Regions from separate parts of the Mesorhizobium sp. M0968 genome, predicted to be linked through region 2. Evidence: predicted binding sites of a transcription regulator. Region 2 holds the regulator's gene; the other holds the start of a gene.

Region 1 (11,243 bases), on a different contig from region 2:
CGCGAAACGCCACCGAACGCGGCCATGACCGCAGCGACGGCGTGTTCGAGACGGCGGGTTTTGTAGGCAGCGGTTCCGCGTTACGCCTCCGGCTTACGCATGCGGTAGCCCATGCCGCGAACAGTTTCGATCATGTCGATGCCCATCTTCTTGCGAAGCCGTCCGACAAAGACCTCGATCGTGTTGGAATCGCGGTCGAAATCCTGGTCGTAGAGATGCTCGACCAGCTCGGTCCGGGACACCACCTCGCCCATGTGGTGCATCAAATAGGCAAGCAAGCGAAATTCGTGCGAGGTCAGCTTCAGCGGCACGCCGTCGACGTCGGCCTTGGAGGCCTTGGTGTCGAGGCGGAGCGGCCCGCAGGTCAGTTCGGACGAAGCGTGCCCGGCAGCACGCCGGATCAAGGCCCGCACCCTGGCCAGGATTTCCTCGATGTGGAAGGGTTTGGTGACGTAGTCGTCGGCGCCGGCGTCGATGCCGGCAACCTTGTCGCTCCAGCGGTCGCGTGCCGTCAGGATCAGCACCGGCATCTTGCGGCCGCCGCGCCGCCATCGCTCGACCACGCTGATGCCGTCCATCTGCGGCAGGCCGATGTCGAGCACCACGGCATCGTAGGGCTCGGTGTCGCCGAGAAAGTGCCCTTCCTCGCCGTCGAAAGCGCGGTCGACGACATAGCCGGCATCGACCAGCGCGTCGCCGATCTGCCGGTTGAGATCCTTGTCATCTTCGACGACGAGTACGCGCATGCGGAAGGCCTGTTGAAGCTGTTCAGATATAGGCCGATTCCGGCAGTCTGGGAAACGGCACGGTTCAGTTCAGCGGAACGACGATCTCCGAGCGACGCGGACGCTGCCCTTCCTTGCCCGGAACCAGCACGACGATGACGCAGACGGGCTGGCCGCCGCGTGTCGACTGCGAGGCCTTGGCCAAGGTGCCGCCATTCTGCTCGGCCACCTGCTGGCCGATCGCATAGCAGTCGGAGGCGGCGAGGACGACCGGTTGGGGCTGCTCGGGCACGACAACGGGGATCGCCATCGCCTGCGACGCAAGCAGACCGGCGGCTGACAGCGCCAGTGCCGCGGTCCGGAAGTGGGAGCGAAGGGTTTTCATGGTCAGCGTTCTAACGCGCCGGTGCTGAACGTGATATGAACGGTGAACGCTCGAATGCATGCCCGCCACACCCCTGAAGCGCGAGATTACCGGATTGCCATTTCGCCGCCCATCCCGCGAAATTGCCAAGTTTAACCTAGCCCTCCGATCCTTCGCCGACAACCGGGCATCGTTTGGCAGTGAAAGGCAATCGCTTCAGGTTTGCCCCGACTTCGATAATCGATCCGGCAACCGAAGGCAGATTCAGGCGAACCGACCGGAAATAAAAACCCGCCTCTGCGGCGGGTCGCTGGCGCCATCAGCACCATAGGCGAATTAGTAACATAGCTGCCGGCACAAAGCAAGAACAAAATTGCCGGATTGTAAAAAATGCCCGGTGGTCAGCCCTCGTCCTTGATCACGGCGCGGAAGCGCAGCAGCCCGTGATGGGCCGAAAGGTCCTCGTCGTAGCGGGCTTCGGCGAATTCGAGCTTGAGGTAGGCGCGGCGATGTTCGCCGAGCGAGAGAGCCGTATCGCGCAGGCGGGTGCTAACAAGGTCCATGATGTCATTGGTTTCCTTGCTGGCCTCTGATTTCGACCAGACATGCAACGTCAGCAACTGTTCTGCGTCGTTCTCCATTCCCGTTGCCCAATCGTAGACGCTGGTGCGGCCGAAGGTCATGTGGGGGAACGCAACATTTTCCGGCGCACGGTCGAACAATCGTGCGTCGCCCAGTGCCGCCGATAAATCGGGATCGTCATTCACTGCCTCGAATATGGCCTTCTGCAATTCGACGGCCGGCGCGGTCATCGTCTTTCCCTTCGTCCGTCGCGTCGACCTCCCGGCTGCGTAGCTGCGTTGCATGAAGGCATCCCGCCAAAGCGCGAATCAGCGCGTCTCATGCGGATTATGAACCTTCATGATCTCGGCAATAAGCCCTGCTCCTGGAATGCGCGACGCCCCGGCCGTCCGCGCCACGGACCCTTGAGGGTGATGCCAACCTGCGCGAAGTCATTTGGCATGCAGGAGTTCGAAAAAAGGATGCTATGACGATGTCTGGTTTCCAGACATTCGAGGTCGTTTTTCGTGCGCGAGCCGTCGCTGCTGCCTGTCTTCGGAAAGCTTGGGGCCAAGGCGCCGCCGGTCGCGATTGCGGCGTCGACCATGTCGATGACCGTCAAGAGTCTGGTCAACCACACTCGGGAGGTGCTCTCGGCGTACGGTAGCCTGGCCCTGAAGCTGTCCGTCGTTTTGTGGACGGTGCTTGTCGTGGCGGCAGTATTCTTCATCGCCCAGGCCTGATCGAGCGACATTCATTGATTGGGCGGAAACGAAAGGACCCAAGATGGCAAAGCGCTACGCGCTCCGTATGGAACATCCTCACAGCTGGACCGTCTTCGACGTCTTCACCGGCCAGCCGGTCGAGCTCAAGCAGCAACTCACGGCCAGTTTGAACACGCGCGATGCGGACGCGATGGTCGACCGGCTGAACGGTCGCGACGTCAAGCGGCGAGCGAAGGCGGACCGGAAGCCCTGACAAAGCGTCTTGTGGACGGATCGCGACGGACTAGCGAAAATCGGCCGCAGTCAGCACATATATGCTCCTGCGGGTGCGGGCATAGGCATTCCTGGCGACATCGTGGATCGAGTTGGAAGCCGTGTCGAAGGCTGCCAGGTAGGTAGCTTCTGAGGCCGCCGTTCCCGGCTGCATCTTGGAGATGGCATCGGTTGCGACAGAGAAGGAAATCTGGAACATCCCGTCATGGCCGACGAAGCGGATGCGTTTGCTTGCCTCGTCGTAGCTGCGGCTGGGATTGGGAAATGTCAGGCTCATGATTTCGCCTCCGTCGATGCAGATACGGCCTTCTTGACTGCCCGTGACGCCCGCTTCTTCTTTGGTGCGACCGGATTCAGAGCTTCCGCCGCGCGGTCCGCCTCTTCCTTGGCCAGTCGCAATTCCCTCAGCCTTGCCGTTTTGATGCTCCTCGCCTTGGCTTCCGAGAGATATTCGGCAGTTGCTTTGTTCCGCTCCGCCGTCTTCTTTTGATTTTCCATGAAGCGGGCCTGAGCTTTTTCCATGATGTTCTGATTGCCTTCGGCCATCGGTAAAATCTCCCTTGCAGCGAAAGTCGTGAATGTGAATTCACCATAAAATAGGTGTTCAAAGATAGAAATTCAATTTCATTAATATTCGGCAAGGCCCGAACACCAGGGGATAACCAGGCAAGATAATACGTTCAATATTTAATGTGCCCTATGAATATTTTTTGGCGCTCCTATCAATCGAGTGCCAGGGCGCCTATAGAGAGGGGCGGCCGCCTAAGCTGGCCCCAGAAAGAGTCCCCATGAAATTCCGGCCACTCCACGATCGCGTCGTCATTCGGCGCGCCGAAAGCGACACCAAATCCAAGGGCGGCATCATCATCCCCGACAATGCCAAAGAAAAACCGCAGGAAGGCGAAGTGATCGCTGTCGGGCCGGGCGCGCGGGACGAAAGCGGCGCGCTGATCCCGCTCGACGTCAAGGCCGGCGACCTCATTCTGTTCGGCAAATGGTCCGGCACCGAGGTCAAGATAGACGGCGAGGACCTTCTGATCATGAAGGAGGCCGATATCATGGGCATCATCGAAAAAAGCGAGACGGGCATCATCGACAAGACCGTGGCTGCCAAGAAGGCCGCCTGATTGGAAGGCCGCGCGCCCTCCCGCGCGCGCGCAAAGGACGCTCCGAGCTTTGATTCAGGCGCTGCAAGCGCCTTGCCACGACAACCGAACTGGAAAAGATCATGTCTGCCAAGGAAATCAAATTCTCCACCGACGCGCGTGACCGCATGCTGCGCGGCGTCGAAATCCTCAACAACGCCGTCAAGGTGACGCTCGGCCCCAAAGGCCGCAACGTCATTATCGACAAGGCCTACGGCGCGCCGCGCGTCACCAAGGACGGGGTGGCCGTGGCAAAGGAAATCGAGCTTTCCGACAAGTTCGAAAACATGGGCGCGCAGATGGTGCGCGAAGTGGCCTCGAAGACCAACGACCTTGCCGGCGACGGCACCACCACCGCCACGGTGCTTGCCGCTTCCATCCTGCGCGAGGGCGCCAAATTCGTTGCCGCCGGCATGAACCCGATGGACCTCAAGCGCGGCATCGATCTTGCCGTCAGCGCCGTCGTCAAGGAAATCCAGGCGCGCGCCAAGAAGGTCAAGTCCTCAGCAGAGATCGCGCAGGTCGGCACCATTGCCGCCAATGGCGACACCAGCGTCGGCGCCATGATCGCCAAGGCGATGGACAAGGTCGGCAATGACGGCGTCATCACCGTCGAGGAGGCCAAGACCGCCGAAACGGAGCTCGACGTCGTCGAAGGCATGCAGTTCGACCGCGGCTATCTCTCGCCCTATTTCGTCACCAATGCCGAGAAGATGCGTGCCGAGCTGGAAGACCCTTACGTCCTCATCCACGAAAAGAAGCTCGGCAATCTGCAGGCACTGCTGCCCATCCTCGAAGCCGTGGTGCAAAGCGGCAGGCCGCTGCTGATCATCTGCGAGGACGTCGAGGGCGAAGCGCTGGCAACGCTGGTCGTCAACAAGCTGCGCGGCGGCCTCAAGGTAGCGGCCGTCAAGGCGCCTGGCTTCGGTGACCGCCGCAAGGCGATGCTGGAAGACATCGCCGTGCTCACCGCCGGACAGATGATTTCCGAGGATCTCGGCATCAAGCTGGAGAACATCACCATAGACATGCTCGGCCGCGCCAAGCGCGTGCTGATCGAGAAGGACACCACCACGATCATCGACGGCGCCGGCGAGAAGACTACCATCCAGGCGCGCGTCCAGCAGATCAAGGGGCAGATCGAGGAAACCACGTCCGACTATGACAAGGAGAAGCTGCAGGAACGTCTCGCCAAGCTGGCGGGCGGCGTTGCCGTCATCCGCGTCGGCGGCGCCACCGAATCCGAGGTCAAGGAAAGGAAGGACCGCATCGACGATGCGCTGAACGCCACGCGCGCGGCCGTCGAAGAAGGCATCGTTCCCGGCGGCGGCGTCGCGTTGCTGCGCGCCAAGGCTGTGCTGAAGGGGCTGACCGGAGCCAATGCCGATGTGACGGCAGGCATCTCGATCGTGCTCAGGGCCCTTGAAGCGCCAATCCGGCAGATCGCCGAGAATTCCGGCGTCGAAGGTTCGATAGTCGTCGGCAAGCTCGCCGAGGGCAAGGATCACAATCAGGGCTTCGATGCCCAGAACGAGGTCTATGTCGACATGATCAAGGCCGGCATCGTCGACCCGGCGAAGGTGGTACGGACGGCGCTGCAGGACGCGGGCTCCATTGCGGCGCTTCTGATCACGGCGGAAGCCATGATCACCGACGTTCCGGCGAAGGAAGCCGCTGCTTCGCCCGGCGGCATCGGCTATTGACCAGCCACTGCCGGAAACAAGCCTGAAAGACAGCCGCCGGGGTATCTTCCCCGGCGCGCACCATCGGCAAGAAGATCGATCAATGATCGCATTCGTCCCGAAGCCAAAGGCAGCGGCGAAAATCGAAGTGGCCGAGGAAAGCCGCTTCGATCGCATTCGCAGGCTTGCCGACAAGCACAGGAAAGCCAACGCCGGCATGATAGGCCGCGACCCGAAAAAGATCGCGGACAAGCGTCCCATGTGACGACTGCCAATCCTCGGCACCTCGCGCAAGCGCGGAACCTTCATCGCCCTTGTAGGCAGCGCCAAAATGGACGAATAGTCATAGCGGCGCGCCGCCGTGAAATTGCCGGCATGCGGTTTCTCAGTTGGCGGCATCGCCGCAGCCGGATCCTGGAATGGCCAGTCCTTTGGAACCACGCAAGAGAAGAGGTCCGATCGCCGCAAGGCTGCTGGCGGTGGATGCGTGGATTGATTCCTCGGTCTACGAAATCGGCTTCAGGGCGCGCCAGTTCTGGGAAGCGGCGACCATCTTCTCGCGGCGTTTCCGTGTCGACGGCTGGCGCCGCGGCCTGATCGAACTGTTGAGTGAAGGCTTTACGCTCGGTGCCGGCGGCATCGTCGTCCTTTTGGCGCTGGCCTTGCCGGCCTTCCAGATAACCGCCGGCGACTGGCGCACGCAAGGCGACCTCGCCGTCACCTTCCTCGACCGCTACGGCAACGAGATCGGCCAGCGCGGCATCATCCAGCGCGATTCGGTGCCGGTCGACGAGATGCCCGACCATGTCATCAAGGCGGTGCTGGCGACCGAAGACCGCCGTTTCTTCGACCATTACGGCATCGATGTGCTCGGCCTGTCGCGCGCCATATTCGAGAATGTGCGGGCAAATTCCGTCGTCCAGGGCGGCTCGAGCATCACCCAGCAGCTGGCCAAGAACCTGTTCCTGACCAATGAGCGGACATTCGAGCGCAAGATCAAGGAAGCCTTCCTGTCGCTGTGGCTCGAAGCCAATCTGTCGAAGAAGGAAATCCTGCAGCTTTACCTCGACCGCGCCTATATGGGCGGCGGCACCTTCGGCATCGAGGCGGCAGCCGATTTCTATTTCGGCAAGAGCGTCAAGGACCTGAACCTTGCCGAGGCGGCGATGCTGGCCGGCCTGTTCAAGGCGCCGACCAAATATGCGCCGCACATAAACCTGCCCGCCGCCCGGGCGCGGGCCAATGTGGTGCTGTCCAACCTGGTCGATTCCGGCTTCATGACCGAAGGCCAGGTGCTGCAGGCAAGATTACACCCGGCCGAAATCGTCGACCGCGGCGAGCAGAAGAGCCCCGACTACTACCTCGACTGGGCCTTCGACGAGGTCAAGAAGATCGCCGCCAAAGGCGGCCCGCACTCGCTTGTCGCCCACACCACCTTCGACGCCAACATCCAGAAGGCGGCCGAAGAATCGATGGAGTTCCACCTCCGCCAGTTCGGCCAGGAATACAACGTCACCGAGGGCGCCATCGTCGTCATCGAGACCAATGGCGCGGTCAGGGCGATCGTCGGCGGCCGCGACTACGGCGCCAGCCAGTTCAACCGCGCCACCAAAGCGCTTCGCCAGACCGGCTCCTCGTTCAAGCCCTATGTCTATGCGACGGCGATGGAGCATGGCTTCACGCCGGATTCGGTGGTTTCCGGCGGACCCATCTCCTGGGGCAGCTGGTCGCCCCACAATTACAATGGCGGGTCGGCCGGCAACGTCACGCTGATCACGGCGATGGCCAAATCGATCAACACGGTGCCGGTGCGGCTGGCCAAGGATTATCTCGGCATCAAGCCGATCAAGGCCATGGCCGAGGCGATGGGCGTCGAGTCGCCGCTGGAATCGCACAAGACCATGGTGCTCGGCACGTCGGGCATGACCGTGATGGACCAGGCGACGGGTTACAGCGTATTTGCCCAGAACGGCCTTGCCGGAACCCGGCACGGCGTCAGCCAACTCTTCACCCGTACCGGCGAGGTGGTCTACGACTTCGCCAAGGATGCGCCGCCGCCGCATCGGGTGCTGTCGGAGCAGGCGCTCAAATACATGAACACCATGCTGGCGGCGGTGCCGGTGATCGGCACTGCCCGGCGCGCGGCCCTTCCAAACATCGTCGTCGCCGGCAAGACCGGCACGACCCAGTCCTACCGCGATGCCTGGTTTGTCGGCTTTACCGGCAACTACACGGCCGCCGTCTGGCTCGGCAATGACGACTTCACCGCGACCAACAAGATGACCGGCGGCACGCTGCCGGCCATGGTGTGGCAGCGGCTGATGGTCTATGCGCACCAGAATATCGACCTCAGACCGATTCCCGGCCTCGATCACCCCTTCGTCGATGCCGAAATTGCCGCCAAGGCCGAGGAAGCGGAAAAGAAGAACGCCGAACAGGCAGCTGCCGATGCCGCCGCCGAGCGTCCGCCGGTGCTGTCCAGCCGGACCACCCAGACCCTGAAGGAACTGACCAGGCTGTTCCAGGCGGCACCCGTGCTCGACGCGCCCGCTGCACCGGAAACCCTCTCGGCGCTGTGACGCCCAATTGCGCGGGGCCGCTTGCCACAAGGCCCTGCGCCGCGATATCCCCGAGCGGCAATCTTTCAGTCCCGGCCTTCGGTTCCCTGCCTCCTCATGCTCAAGAACGCCTTCCTGACACTGCTTTCGCTTGCCATCGCCGTCGTCGGCGGTGGCGGCAGCGTCTGGTATGCACTGAAGCTGCAGGATGGCGTCGGCGCCATCAGGATCGGCCAATGGACCGCCTTCCCCGATATCGGCACGCCGACGGCAGATCCCTATTCGAAGGCCCGCGTGGCTCGCGAAGGCGTGCTGGCGCTCGGACAGGCGGAAGGACTGTCCTTCATAGCCGAGCGCGATTCCGGCGGCGAACAGCTCCAGCGGCAATGTGCCTACAAGATCGCGGGCGGCTTTCCCACCGCCCGGTTCTGGACGCTTTATGCCGCCGACCAGTCGCTTGGCGTGGTCGAGACCGGCAAGCCGAGGCCGGCTGCGCTGCAGTCCTATCAAGTGCTGCGCCAGGCCGACAATTCGGTGGTCATTTCCGTCGGCAGCCGCCCAGCGCCCGGCAACTGGCTGCTGACCAGCGGCGCCGGCAAGATGTACTTGGTGCTTACGTTCTACGACACGCCGATCGCCAGCAGCACCGGTCTCTCGGACGTCACGCTGCCACAAATCCAGAAGGTCGGCTGCAATGCGTAGCCTGCTGCATGCCGTGCTGCTCGGCCTGCTCGGCGCCGGCATCGTGCACATCATCGTGCTGCTGCTCGTCCCCGAGTTCTCCGAACGCGACGCCTGGTCGCGATTGGCCATGGCTTCGGATCTCTACAAGATGACCAGGCTCGACGCGGAAGCCGGCGGCGCGCCGGTGGTGAAATCGGTCGATCCGCTATTTTATGCGGCGGCATGCCGTTTCGATCTTGCCGAGGGGATGGTGCGGGTCAAGGCGCCGGGCAAGGTGCCGTTCTGGTCGATATCGGTCTATGACCGCGGCGGCCACAACATCTACTCGTTCAACGACCACAGCGCGACCGCAGGCATGCTCGACACCGTTGTGCTGACGCCGGCCCAGATGATCGAGGTCCGCAAGGATCTTCCCGAGGAACTGCAAGGGGCCATCTTCGTCGAGGCGCCGATAGAGGAAGGCGTATTCGTCATCCGTTCGTTCGTGCCCGACGACAGCTGGAAGCCGATCGTCTCGCGGTTTCTCGAACAGAGTTCCTGCGAACTGCAGGATTTTTAAGCCGGTTCCGATGCTCAGTGATGCGGTACCGGCAATGTTCCCGAAGGTCCCGGCTTGTCGGGGCCGGCCGGCCGCGTTTCGCCGGTCAGCGGCCGCTGTTCGTAGCGCACCCCGGGAAAGATGATCACTGCCGCCGGCGCGGTTTGTTGTGCTCGATTGGTTGCCGCCGTTCGCGGCACGAAAGACAGTACCATGCCCATGGTTCGCGTATTCCTCTCGGTTGCCCCGGAGCACAACGCAACGCCTCCATAGTCGATTAAGAAGGCAGTAGGTTAACGGAGCGCTAACGGATCGCCGCTAAATTGATCTTTGTTCTTGGGAAACGCGAAACCGGTACAGCCCGGCAGAGCGCTGTCCAGATCGTGTCGAGTGTCGGGCGTATCCTTCGTGTCAGCTTCGGATTTCAGGCAAATCGCAGCAGGAGCTGAATCGGGAAAGGCCGAAAGGCTGTTTCGCGCCGCGGTATCGGCGTTCTGCTCGCTCACCCGGCCTTCGCGCCGGGAAATCGCGCAGCTCGAAGACCTGACGCTGCCGCTGTTCGAGAATGTCTCGGTCGAATCGCGCCGCTACGTCGCGGCAGCCCTTTCCGAATGCGAATATGCACCCGCCGCGCTGGTGCGGCGGCTTTGCCAGGAGCGGGTCGACATCGCCGCTCCGCTGCTCATCCGCTCGCGCGCCCTCAGCGACGTCGACCTGATCGCGCTGATCGGACGTCACGGCCTGCCGCATGCCCGTGCCATTGCCCGCCGCAAGGATCTCAATCAGACGATCGCGGATCTCATCAAAGTGCTCGAAAGGCCGACGCTGGTGCGGTCGCAGCAGCAGCCGGAAACAACCGCCAAAGCCGCGTCCGAAAACGCCGAAGTGGTTGCGGGCGAGGTCAACAGGCAAGAGGCTTCCGATGCCGCTGAAACTGTACGCCGCCGGTTGCGATCCATGATGCGCGCCGAGAGCGGCGCCTCCATCAGTCCGTTCGTCGAGCCACAAACCTATGTCAAGCTGCGCGAGACCGCGCTGACCGGCAATGCGGCATTCTTCCAGACAGCGCTCGCCGATGCGCTCGAAGTCGATTTTTCAACGGCGCGGACGCTCACCGCAAGCCACAATTACACATCGCTGCTGGCCGCCTTGCGCGCGCTCGACCTCAGCGAAGACAAGGCGTTCCTGATCACGGCCGCCATCTATCCGACCGAGTTTCCGCACCCGCAGGCGATCCGCATCTTCCTCGACCGCTACCGCCTGCTGCACCGCGACGCGGCGTTGGACAGGCTCCGCGGCTGGAAGGCCGAGACCGTGTCGAAAATCGTTCGCAAGCCTGGGCGCGTCGCCGCAAATGCCGACCTGCGCAAGCCGAACAGCGCCGATATGACCGCCACCCCAAAGGCGCGTCGCGTCTGAAGGGCTTGCCGTTAAGACGCCTTGACCGAGATAAGCTCCTCGACGCGAATGGCGCCCGCCTCGATCTCGACCACCCAGATATCCGGATCGAATCTCTTCTCGCGCTCCAGCCGCGCGTCGAAGATGGCGGCATCGTCGCCTTCGCCAAGCAGGCTGAAAAAACGGTCGTCCGGCCTGGCTGAATCGTAACTCGTCTGCGGCGCCGGCCCGAACAGCGCCATCTCCCCTTGCCTGCCCCGCGCCAGCACGAAAACCGCGCCGGCTTCCGTCGCGCCGCGCTTGACCACGGCGGCAAAGCCGCCGGCGCTGAAAACCCGGCGCAACAGCGCCGACACCCACAGATCGGTGGTTACCCGCATGGAGAAGTCCTGGACATGCGGCGGTCCTTACAGCATTGGCCGGAAGACCGTAACCGTCTTTGCGAGGCGATCGGCGAGCGGCCGTTTCGACCCTTAGTTGGTCAGGCCGATCTCGCGCATCTTGACGTAGACGATCTCGTCGGGCTCGCCGGTCTCCGGCAAGCCGAACAGCGCCTGGAATTCCTTGATCGCGGCCTTGGTGCGCGCGCC
Region 2 (11,243 bases):
GGATAATTGAGCCCCTTGGCGAAGATCGCTTTCTCGATGGGCCTGGCGCTGCCCTCGGCGAGACGATAGACGCGTATTTGGTCGGCATGGCTGTTGGCAACAAACAGGTCGCCATTCGGAGCGACGCGCACGACACGTGGATTGACGATGCCGGATGCGATCATTTCAGCCGAAAAGCCCGACGGCAATTCTGGCTTGGCGCTTTCGGGCCGTTCCGCCACGCCGGCGCCGTTCGAAGCGGATTGGGCGGGGTCGGCTGCCGGCATGTCTCGCGGCCCAATCAGGCGTCGGACGCCAGGCCTGTCGGCGTGCCAATCGCCAAACGCGGCTTCGCCTTTGAGCACATTCTGGTCCGCCTGCTGGGCGGCTGCCGGTGTCGCAACAAGGAGGGCAGCGGCCAAGGCCGCAAAGCCGCCAGGTCGGATCATCAACGTCCTCCGGGATTCGCCTCGAACAGGGGCAAACGGCATCAGGCATTGATCGTTCCAAGCGGCCGTCCAGCACACGAGGATTTGAAGCCGAACCCGTTCAGTTGCCAGAGGCGTAAAAGTCGTCGTCGAGGCGCTTTTCCAGCGCGACCAGATCGGCCGGCAGCGGTAAACCCATCGCCCGCATCTCTTGCAGCTTCTCGCGCAACTGCTCTTGTACCTCGTGCTGATCCTCTGGCTGGTTGATCATTTCTTCGAGCAGCAGACTGATCTGGGCCTTGAACGATTCCAGCGCCATTCTTTTCTCCTCCTTGCGGCAGGCCCGCGGCGGCTCCTAGCTCAGCATGCGCGAAATCAGCTGCGCCGTATAGTCGACCATCGGTACTATGCGCGCATAATTCAGCCGCGTCGGCCCGATGACGCCGAGCGCACCGACGACACGCGCGTCCTTGTCGCGATAGGGTGCCACCACCAGCGAGGAGCCAGACAGCGAAAACAGCTTGTTTTCCGAACCGATGAATATGCGCACGCCTGGGCCTGCCTCGGCGAGGTCGAGAAGCTGGATCAGCCCATCCTGCGTCTCCAGATCCTCAAACAGATGCCGCAGCAATTCTATGTCGGCCTGGGCAGTGACGTTTTCCAGGAGATTGGCGCGACCGCGCACGATAAGCCGCCCAGGCACGCCGCTTTCAGCGCCTGCCCAGACCGCCAGGCCCTTCTCGACCAGATCCTGCGACAGCGTGTCGAGGGCCGCCCTGGTCTCTTCCTTGATGCGGGCGATCTCGACCCGCGCCTCGGCCAGGGTGCGACCGCGGATATGGGCGTTGAGGAAGTTAGAGGCTTCGTGCAATTGCGAGATGGTGATCCCGGCGGGCAGATCGATGACGCGATTTTCGACGTCGCCGTTCTGCGAGACCAGCACGGCCAGCGCCTTGGTCGGCTCGAGCTGGATGAATTCGATGTGCTTAAGCGCCGCCTCATTCTTGGCGGCGAGCACGAGGCCGGCGCCGCGCGACATCCCGGACAGCATCTGGCTGGCCTCGGTCAGCATATGCTCCAGAGTTGCGCCCGAGCCGGAGGCGCGCACCTGGGCCTCGATGGTGCGGCGCTCCTCGTCGGAGAGGTCACCAAGTTCCATGAAAGCATCGACGAAGAAGCGCAGGCCTGCCTGGGTCGGCAGCCGGCCAGCCGAAATGTGCGGCGCATAGATCAGGCCGAGATGCTCAAGGTCGCTCATCACGTTGCGGATGGTGGCCGGCGACAGCGACGACGGCAGGATGCGCGACAAGCTGCGCGAACCGACCGGCTCGCCATCCCTCAAATAGGAATCGACGATGCGCCGGAAGATGTCGCGCGAACGCATGTCGAGCGATTGAAGCGCGGGCGATTGCAGCGCGTGCGACGGGAGCACGTGCGACTGCAAACCGGGATCGACTGCCTTTGTCATTTCGAGCCAAAAACCTCCGCCCCGAAGATATAGACTTCCGCGGTGTCGGCGCAACCGGTCCATTTTCCTTTGCGCCTCACGCCCCGTGCGGCTACAAGCCGGCCAAGATTCCCCGGCCAAGATTCCGAAGAAAGAAAGAAGCCTGAATGCGCCCTTCCAAACGCCAATTCGACGAAATGCGCCCCATCTCCTTCGAGCGCGGCGTCTCCAAGCATGCGGAAGGCTCGTGCCTGGTGAAGTTCGGCGACACGCATGTGCTGTGTACGGCCAGCTTGGAGGAAAAGGTGCCGGGCTGGATGCGCAACTCCGGCAAGGGCTGGGTGACGGCGGAATACGGCATGCTGCCGCGTTCGACCGGCGAGCGCATGCGCCGCGAGGCTTCGTCCGGCAAACAAGGCGGCCGCACGCTGGAAATCCAGCGGCTGATCGGCCGCTCCCTGCGCGCCGTGGTCAATCTGCAGGCGCTCGGCGAGCAGCAGATCACCGTCGACTGCGACGTGATCCAGGCCGACGGCGGCACGCGCACCGCTTCGATCACCGGCGGCTGGGTGGCGCTCTACGACTGCCTGCGCTGGATGGAAGCCCGCCAGATGGCGAGCCTGAGCAAGGTGCTGAAGGATCACGTTGCGGCAATCTCCTGCGGAATCCATGATGGCCAGCCGGTCATCGACCTCGACTACATCGAGGATTCCTCGGCCGGCACCGACGCCAATTTCGTCATGACCGGCAAGGGCGGCATCGTCGAGATCCAAGGCACGGCCGAGGGCGAGCCGTTCTCGGAAGAGCAGTTCGCGGCGCTGATGGGGCTCGCCAAGAAAGGCATTCAGCGCCTGGTCAGCTTGCAGCAAATGGCGGTGGCTTAGCTGCGGTCCAATATTGATGAGATTGGCGATCCTGTGACTCCTTCCGCAATCCTGGAATCAGCACTCTACGTGACCGACCTTGCTGCCGCGGAACGGTTCTATTCGGGCGTGCTCGGGCTCGATCTGCTCGGTAAGGTCGATGGCAGGCATCTCTTCTTCCGCTGCGGCGACGGCGTGCTGCTTATCTTCAATGCCGAGGCCACCAAAGTGCCGCCGCGGGCCGACGCCAAGCTGCCCGTGCCGCCGCATGGCGCGGTCGGCCAGGGCCATCTTTGCTTCGCCGCAAGCGCGGATGAAATCCCACGCTGGAAAGCGCATCTTGAGGCGAAGAAAATCGCCATCGAAAGCGAGTTCGAGTGGCCGCAAGGCGGCCGCTCGATCTATATTCGCGATCCCTCCGGCAATTCGATCGAATTCGCCGAGCCACGAATTTGGGGCATCTGATGCATTCGCCAACTATTCATTCGCTTGATGGGCATAAGATCATCGTCGCAAGCCACAACGCCGGCAAATTGCGAGAATTCGCCGATCTGATGGCGCCATTCGGCATTGAAGCGAAGTCCGCAAAGGAATACGGCCTGCCGGAACCGGACGAGACCGGCACCACTTTCGAGGAGAACGCCCTCATAAAAGCCTTGGCCGCCGCCAAGGCCACTGGATTGCCGGCGCTGTCGGACGATTCCGGCCTGTGTGTCGATGCGCTCGACGGCGCACCCGGCGTCTACACCGCCAACTGGGCTGAGACGCCGGACGGCTCCCGCGACTTCGGCATGGCCATGCAGCGCACGGAAGTGGCCTTGCAAGAAGTTGGCGCGATCACGCCTGCCCAGCGCAAGGGCCACTTTGTCGCGGTCATCTGCCTGGCCTTCCCCGATGGCCAGGCGGAATATTTTCGCGGTGAGGTCGAGGGCACGCTGGTATGGCCGCCGCGCGGCGAGCTCGGCTTCGGCTACGATCCGGTGTTCTTGCCCGATGGGTTCGAGAAGACCTTCGGCGAGATGAGCGCGAAGGACAAGCATGGCTGGAAGCCCGGCCAGCCAACCGCATTGTCGCACCGTGCCCGCGCCTTCCAGAAATTCGCGCAAGCCCGATTGGCCGCCGTATGACCATGCTGCTCGACCGCAGGCCTGGTTTCGGCGTCTACGTCCACTGGCCGTTCTGCGCGGCCAAATGCCCGTATTGCGACTTCAACAGCCATGTCCGCCACCAGCCGGTCGACCAGGAGCGTTTTGCCCGCGCCTTCGAGGCCGAGCTGGCGACGATGCGCGGCCGCACCGGGCCGCGCGAGGTGACCAGTATCTTTCTTGGCGGCGGCACGCCATCGCTGATGAAACCGCAGACCGTGGCGGCGGTGCTGGATGCAGTGGCGAAGAACTGGACGGTGCCTGATGGCATCGAGGTGACACTGGAGGCCAATCCCTCCTCCGTCGAGGCCGAGCGCTTTCGCGGCTATCGCGCGGCCGGCGTCAACCGGGTATCGCTTGGCGTGCAGGCGCTGCACGACAAGGATCTGCGCTTCCTCGGCCGTTTGCATAATGTCGATGAGGCCCTGCATGCGATCGGCCTGGCGCGCGAGATATTCCCACGGCTGTCGTTCGACCTGATCTACGCGCGGCCCGGTCAGACGCCGGAAGCGTGGCAGGCGGAGCTCGAGCAGGCGATCGGCCACGCCGCAGACCATCTGTCGCTCTATCAGCTGACCATCGAGGAAGGCACGCCGTTCCATGCGCTGCATGCGGCAAGCAAGTTCATCATTCCAGACAATGAGCTTGCCGCCGATCTCTACGCGTTGACACAGGAGATCACCGCCGCGCGCGGACTGCCGGCCTACGAGATTTCCAACCATGCCAGGCCCGGCGCCGAAAGCCGGCACAATCTCACCTACTGGCGTTATGGCGAATATGTCGGCGTCGGTCCCGGCGCGCATGGCCGGTTCGTCGAAAATGGCCGGCGCGTGGTGACGATCGCCGAGAAAATGCCGGAGACTTGGGCCAATCTGGTCGAGGCCAAGGGCCATGGCGTTACCGGCGGCGAGATCCTGACGCGGTCGGAAGAGGCCGACGAGTTCCTGCTGATGGGGCTGAGGCTGGCGGAAGGCATCGACCTTTCCCGCTACGAGGCATTTTCAGGGCGCGGCCTGTCGACGGCACGGCTGTCGGTACTGCAGGACGAAGGCCTGGTGGCGCCGATCGGCAATGGGCGCCTGCGCGCCACGCCGGCCGGCATGATCGTGCTCGATGCGGTCGTGGCGGACTTGGCCAGATAGCACGTTGAAGAACGTTCTCTTCATCTGCAGCCAGAATCGCTTGCGCAGCCCGACGGCGGAGCAGGTGTTTTCCAAGCGGCGGGACATCGAGGTCGCTTCGGCCGGCACTAATCACGATGCCGACATTCCGTTGACGCATGAACTCGTCGCCTGGGCCGACATCATCTTCGTGATGGAAAAAATGCACCGCGCCAAACTGCAGCAGAAATTCAAGACAAGCCTGAAAAAGGCTCGAGTAATCTGCCTCGATATTCCCGACGACTATGCATTCATGGACCCGGCTCTGGTGGGCCTGCTGGAGGCGCGTGTCTCGAAGTATCTGGGTTGAATGATACATCGCGGAGCATGCGCAACCGCGCTTTCGAGAGCTGTCTCGACCAATCGCGAAGGTCTGCGGTGGTCAAGCCTCGTGCTTGTGGCGGTGTTTGGCGCGATCTTTTTCGCTGGTCTCTCCGGAACGGGCCGGCTTGATCTCGCTTTTGTCGCGTGAGGCATGGTGCTGGTCGTCTGTGGAATGTGACGCTGCGCCATCGCGGGCGCTTTTTGTTTCGAGGCGGGTGATGAAAATGTCGAAGCGATTGGGCATCGTCCGGTCAGTGCTCCATCGTGCGGGCGGTTTCGTTTGCGGGCTTGCTCTCTGCCGATCGCTGGCGTGCAAGCGGCTTCTTGGCTCTGCCATCTGCGGCTTCGGCAGGCAGGTTCTTGTCGCATGGCGCGGCGAAGCGTTTGCGGCCGGCATAGTAGGGTTCGAAAACGTCCTGTATCGTCAGGCTGTTCATCCTGCTCCTCCCGAGATCAGGTGTAAAATTCGCCGGCAACGGTTTCGTTCCCTACTATGGCGAAGGCATGGCGGCTGGTTCACGTCGGCATCCCTTTTGGAACCAGGGCCTTTGCAACCCAGGCTTTTGCAACCAAGCGTGAGCCGTGCCAAACAGGGTCGAACGGAGTTGTGCAGGTGACCGGCGAATCGGCCAAACGCAGTTATGTGGTCGGGCAGACCGAAATCGCCGCCCGGCCGCTCGAGCCGGCGCTCTACCTGGTGGCGACGCCTATCGGCAATCTCGCCGATATCACGCTGCGCGCGCTGGAAACGCTCGCCGCCGCCGATATCGTCGCTTGCGAGGACACACGTGTCAGCCGCGTGCTGCTCGACCGCTACGGCATCCGCCGCCGCACCACCGCCTACCACGAGCACAATGCCGGCGAGGCCGGACCGAAGCTGATCGCGGCGCTCGAGGCCGGCCAAAGCGCAGCGCTGATCTCGGATGCCGGCACGCCGCTCATCTCCGACCCCGGCTACCGGCTGGTTGGTGAGGCGCTGGATCGCGGCATTCGTGTCGTGCCGATCCCCGGACCGTCGGCGCCACTTGCCGCGTTGACGGCATCCGGCCTGCCCTCGGACGCGTTTCTGTTTGCCGGCTTCCTGCCGGTGAAGACCGGGCAGCGGCTGACGCGGCTGGAAGCGCTGAAGGCGGTGCCGGCAACGTTGATCTTCTTCGAATCGCCGCGCCGGCTGGCCGAGACGCTCAGTGCCATGGTCGAGGTGCTGGGCGGTGCCCGCAAGGCGGCGATCGGCCGCGAGCTGACCAAGACTTTCGAGGAGATGCGGACCGGCACCCTGCAATCGCTCGCCAGCCATTATGCGGGAGCCGATACGCCCAAGGGTGAAATCGTCATCTGCGTCGGCCCGGCCGATGCGGTCGCTGATGAGCCAGAAGACATCGACCGGCTGCTGCTTTCGCTCGCCGTCGAGATGCCGGCCTCCAAGGCAGCGGCGGAAGCCGCCAAGATGACGGGTGGCCAGAAGCAGGCGCTCTATCGTCGGCTGCTCGACCTCAAGAATGCTGGAAGAGACGGGACCGGCGGAGGCGGCGATGGCTGAACGGCCGAGCGCCAGCCGGCAAAAGGCCTACCGGCGCGGCCATCACGGCGAATGGCTGGCGGCGGCGGCGCTGATGCTGAAAGGCTACCGAATTCTTGCCCGCCGCCACCGCACCAGGTTCGGCGAGATCGACCTGATCGCGCGGCGTGGCGATCTGGTGCTGATCGTCGAGGTCAAGGCGCGCCGCACGCTGATGGAGGCAATGGAAGCCGTCGGTCGCGAATCGGAGCACCGCATCGAAGGCGCCGCCGATTTCTGGCTTTCGCGCCAATCCGACTACGGAAAATTATCGGTGCGCTTCGACATGGTGGCGGTGCTGCCGTGGCGCTGGCCGGTGCATGTCGAGAATGTGTTTTACGGGCGAAACTAGGCTATTCCCGAAGTGGGGCCGTTTGCTGCGCCTGCGGTTCAGATCATGGTTTGCCGATCCGTCAAGCATCCGCCCAGCGCTGACTGGCATCCGCCCAGCGCTGACTGGAACAAAAGCGTTCCTGCGTTGTTCCCCAATCGTCCTGATGTTCGACGGGCTGGTTCAAATGCCGGCCTGGGCAGTCCTCGTGGCAGCTATGCGAGGACAAAGGGATGGCGAGGCAAATGGATCCCGACGATCTCAACCCGGTACGGATCGTCACCGTGTTCGGCGGAACTGGCTTTCTCGGGCGCAGGATCGTGAAGCGGCTCCTGGAAAGAGGTTTCACGGTGCGCGCTGCATCTCGCCATCCGGCTCGCGTGGCCCTGGTCTTTTCCTCGATTACAAGGATGCCCGAGGCAGTCGAGGCGGATATATTGGATGCGTCCTCGATCGGGTCGGCCATTACCGGATCACAGGCGGTCGTGAATGCTGTCAGTCTTTACGTCGAGCACGGCGTCCAGACCTTTGAACGCGTGCATGTGAAAGCCGCGGCCGATCTCGCTGCCGCGTCGCGCGACCGCGCGATCGACCAATTCGTCCAGATTTCAGGGATCGGCTCCGATCCTCAATCGGATTCGAATTACATAAGGGCGCGCGGGCGCGGAGAAGGCGCCGTGGAAAGCGCATTTCCCGGCGCTTTCATTGTGCGTCCCGCCGTCATGACAGGACCTGACGACGCTTTCCTCACGACCATTGTGAGGATGATACGCCTCCTGCCGGTCTATCCGCTGTTCGGCGATGGTGGCACACGGCTTCAGCCGGTCTATGTGGCGGACGTCGCCGAAGCAGTGAGCCGGCTGATCGACGGGCGAACCCACAAGGGTTCATCCATATTCGAATTCGGTGGCCCGCGCATCTATACCTATAAGGAACTGCTTCGGGAGATCGCCCGACAGCTCGATACGCACGTCAAGCTGATGCCGGTGCCGTTTGCGGTATGGAACGCCTTGGCTGGCGTCGCGGAACTCCTCCCGGCTGCCCCCATAACGCGCAACCAGATCGATCTTATGCGTCAGGACAATGTGGCAGCAATCGACGCGCCTGGCCTGAAGGAACTCGACATCGAGCCGCGGGATATCGACGAGGTGATCCGTGCGATCGAACAGCGCCGTGGCGTAGGCTCGCGCTCGTCTCCGCCTTAGGACGGCCCCCTGATCCTGGCGGGAACCTATCGCCGCGCGACAGGTTGGTCGAGCTTGAAGCCGTGAAAGAAGGAAACGAACTATGGCCAGATGCGATCAATGCGGGAATGACTACGACAAGGCTTTCAAAGTGACGATGGCCGAGGAGACCTACACGTTCGACAGCTTCGAATGCGCGGTCCAGAAACTTGCTCCGATATGTCCGCATTGCGGATGCCGGATCATCGGACATGGCGTCGAACAGGATGACATCATCTACTGCTGCGCACATTGCGCCGCGGAGGAAGGTGCGAACGCGCTGACCGATCGCGCGCCTTGATGCACCTCCTTTGGCGTCTCCGGGTCGACCATTCCGAACGACTGCGCCGGCTCACCCCATATTGCCAGTGCTGTCAGCACGACGACGACCAGCCGAGGTCAAGACGCCGAGGTCAAGGCCGCCGCACGTTGATGGAGGCAATGGATGCAGTCGGCCACGAATCGGAGCGCCGTATCGAAGGTGCCGGCGATTTCTGGCTGTCGCACCAATCGGACTACGGAAAATTGTCGGTGCGCTTCGACAAAAGGCAGCGTGCGTCGTCTTGATCGCGCCAGAGCTGTCATGTTCTTGCACGTTCAAGAACCCGCGTTCGACGGCTCGTTTAGACGCCGTTCCGTGGCAAGTCGGCTCCCGCTTGGACGAGTCGCTCCACGACGGCGGCCGTCTCCTCTGGAATGGCCGGTATGGTGCCCGACTTCCGCGTCGATCCGAAATCGAGGCCGGCGAAAAAGAGACCTGGAACAGCGCCGACGCCATCCTCGTGGACGGGCTGGCCGGCGGCATCGAGCGCGCCGGGAAGCCGAACCCATGAGAAATCGCCGGTGAAGCCCGTGCACCAGATCACTGATCTGATGCCGCTCGCCGTCCAGTCGAGGGAGCGGATCGGAGGATCGGGCAAGCTCGGTTCAATCGTCTCGGCTGGATCATCGTCGGCCAGTGGCGCATCGAGGCCGGCGCGCTCGATGTACTCGTCAACCAGGCGCTTGGCATTCGCGGAGACCTCGTCGGCAAATCGCATATGGTCGTCGAGCTCGTCGCCGAAGACGAGGTTGCCGTTCTCCACACCCCTGAAGCGGCCGAGCAGCACCACGCCCTGTGCACTCAGCGATTGCAGGCTGATCGTATGGGTCGCGCCGACCAGCGCGCGGGCCTGCAGCTTGCCGGAGGGGAGGACGAGTTCCTTGCGCGGAACGTCGAGAAAACCGGACAGCGTCAGCCATTTAAGTATGTTGCCCCCGCGGTAGCGCCGCACCCAACGGCCGTTGCGGCTGGTCGCCAAAAAGACCGCACGTCCGGCCAGCGCCAGATCCTCGGCGATCTGGCCGCCCGACTGACCGCTGCCGACCACCAGCACCGCGCCACTCTCTAACTCGGCCGGGTTGCGATAAGCCGAGGAATCGACTTGGCGAATTGCGGTTGGCAAATCCGCCGACCCTGCTGGCCGGACCTGCCGATTCTGGTCGCCGGTGGCGATCACCACATTGCGCGCCAGAAATGCCCCGTCCGTCGTGGTGATGCGAAAGATCCCGTCGTCTCTCGTCAGCTCTTGCACCGGAGTTTGGGTGCTTACCGGCAGGCGGTGCCGCTCGGCATAGCCTTCGAGATACGCGACAAATTCGTGGTGGGTTATCGCGCCCCACGGCTCGGGCCCCTCGTAGGAATCACCGGGTAAGATGGAGCGAATGGTCGGCGAATTGAGTCGAAACGAGTTCCACCGCTGCGTTCGCCACGTTTCGCCGATCCGGCCTCGATCGAGTACACGGTGGTCGCGGCCCTGCCGTTTCAAGAAGTAGCTGACGCCGAGTCCCGCCGGACCGGCGCCAATAACGAGGGCGTCAAGAACTTCGCTCACGCATTCCCCCTGCCAACCATACGTCCACAAGATCGTATGGCTCGACTTCGGGCAAGAATAGAGTTCCCGCTGGGATTGCGCTATCCGCGCCGGCTCATCCCCAGATGGCCAGCCCCGCCAGGCCGACGATGCCGACGACCAGCCGCCACCAGCCGAACAGCGCGTAGCCATGGCGCGAGACGTAGTCGAGCAGGAAGCGCACGACGATTAGCGCGGTGACGAAGGCGGCGACGAAACCGACGGCGATGATGGGCAGGTCGGCGCTGCTCAGCACATTGCGGTTCTTGAACAGGTCGAAGGCGAAGGCGCCGACCATCGTCGGGATGGCAAGGAAGAAGGAGAATTCCGCCGCCGCCCGTTTGTCGACGCCGAGCAGCAGCGCGCCGACGATGGTCGAACCCGAGCGCGACGTGCCGGGGATCAGCGACAGGCACTGAAACAGCCCGATCTGCAGATAAAGCCTGGTCGGAAACCGCTCGACATCGTGGTAATAGGGCTTCGGCTTCATGCGATCGACCAGCAGCAGGATGACACCGCCGATGATCAGCATGATGCAGATCAGCCGCGGCGATTCGAACAGCACCGTCTTGATGAAATCGTGCGCCAGCGCGCCGATAATGGCCGCCGGCAGGAATGCGATGAGGATGCCAAGGACGAAATGCCGCGTCAGCCGATCGTAGGGCAGCTCGAGCAGCATCTTCCAGAGACGGCGGAAATAGACGCTGAGAATCGCCAATATGGCGCCGAGCTGGATCAGGATCTCGAAGGCCTTGCCGGTCGAATGAAAGCCGAGGAAATGGCCGGCAAGCAGGATATGACCGGTTGAAGACACCGGAATAAACTCGGTCAGGCCCTCGAGCATGCCGAGCAGCAGCGCTTCGACGACGGTCTGGCTTTCCATGGCAACCTCG

The links. The regulator HrcA, encoded in region 2, represses chaperone genes, less so after heat shock. The targets are predictions, from matches to a motif close to GTTAGCACTCNCNNNNNGNGAGTGCTAAC.
Region 1: NKH67_RS20695 (co-chaperone GroES) is a predicted target of HrcA. The motif match lies at 3,358-3,386, and genes of this name have one in related genera.

What each region holds. Positions count from the first base shown of each region.
Region 1 is NZ_JAMYNL010000012.1:51,793-63,035, forward strand. Features, by position in the region: gene NKH67_RS20655 (ATP-binding protein) at 1-70, opposite strand, end outside; gene NKH67_RS20660 (response regulator transcription factor) at 81-746, opposite strand; gene NKH67_RS20665 (hypothetical protein) at 811-1,110, opposite strand; gene NKH67_RS20670 (DUF3168 domain-containing protein) at 1,491-1,901, opposite strand; gene NKH67_RS20675 (hypothetical protein) at 2,178-2,393, shown strand; gene NKH67_RS20680 (hypothetical protein) at 2,437-2,628, shown strand; gene NKH67_RS20685 (DUF1488 family protein) at 2,659-2,925, opposite strand; gene NKH67_RS20690 (hypothetical protein) at 2,922-3,194, opposite strand; gene NKH67_RS20695 (co-chaperone GroES) at 3,437-3,775, shown strand; gene groL (chaperonin GroEL) at 3,877-5,496, shown strand; gene NKH67_RS20705 (hypothetical protein) at 5,579-5,740, shown strand; gene NKH67_RS20710 (transglycosylase domain-containing protein) at 5,895-8,054, shown strand; gene NKH67_RS20715 (DUF1214 domain-containing protein) at 8,151-8,735, shown strand; gene NKH67_RS20720 (DUF1254 domain-containing protein) at 8,728-9,276, shown strand; gene NKH67_RS20725 (hypothetical protein) at 9,291-9,476, opposite strand; gene NKH67_RS20730 (DUF2336 domain-containing protein) at 9,664-10,674, shown strand; gene NKH67_RS20735 (DUF1491 family protein) at 10,686-11,033, opposite strand; gene NKH67_RS20740 (peptidoglycan-binding domain-containing protein) at 11,127-11,243, opposite strand, start outside.
Region 2 is NZ_JAMYNL010000017.1:93,065-104,307, forward strand. Features, by position in the region: gene NKH67_RS24340 (PQQ-dependent sugar dehydrogenase) at 1-428, opposite strand, end outside; gene NKH67_RS24345 (hypothetical protein) at 529-726, opposite strand; gene hrcA (heat-inducible transcriptional repressor HrcA) at 763-1,875, opposite strand; gene rph (ribonuclease PH) at 2,022-2,738, shown strand; gene NKH67_RS24360 (VOC family protein) at 2,772-3,182, shown strand; gene rdgB (RdgB/HAM1 family non-canonical purine NTP pyrophosphatase) at 3,197-3,844, shown strand; gene hemW (radical SAM family heme chaperone HemW) at 3,841-5,004, shown strand; gene NKH67_RS24375 (low molecular weight protein tyrosine phosphatase family protein) at 5,009-5,332, shown strand; gene NKH67_RS24380 (hypothetical protein) at 5,405-5,590, opposite strand; gene NKH67_RS24385 (hypothetical protein) at 5,598-5,783, opposite strand; gene rsmI (16S rRNA (cytidine(1402)-2'-O)-methyltransferase) at 5,960-6,886, shown strand; gene NKH67_RS24395 (YraN family protein) at 6,879-7,256, shown strand; gene NKH67_RS24400 (complex I NDUFA9 subunit family protein) at 7,469-8,440, shown strand; gene NKH67_RS24405 (metallothionein) at 8,523-8,759, shown strand; gene NKH67_RS24410 (PDDEXK family nuclease) at 8,900-9,025, shown strand; gene NKH67_RS24415 (flavin-containing monooxygenase) at 9,082-10,332, opposite strand; gene NKH67_RS24420 (undecaprenyl-diphosphate phosphatase) at 10,427-11,233, opposite strand.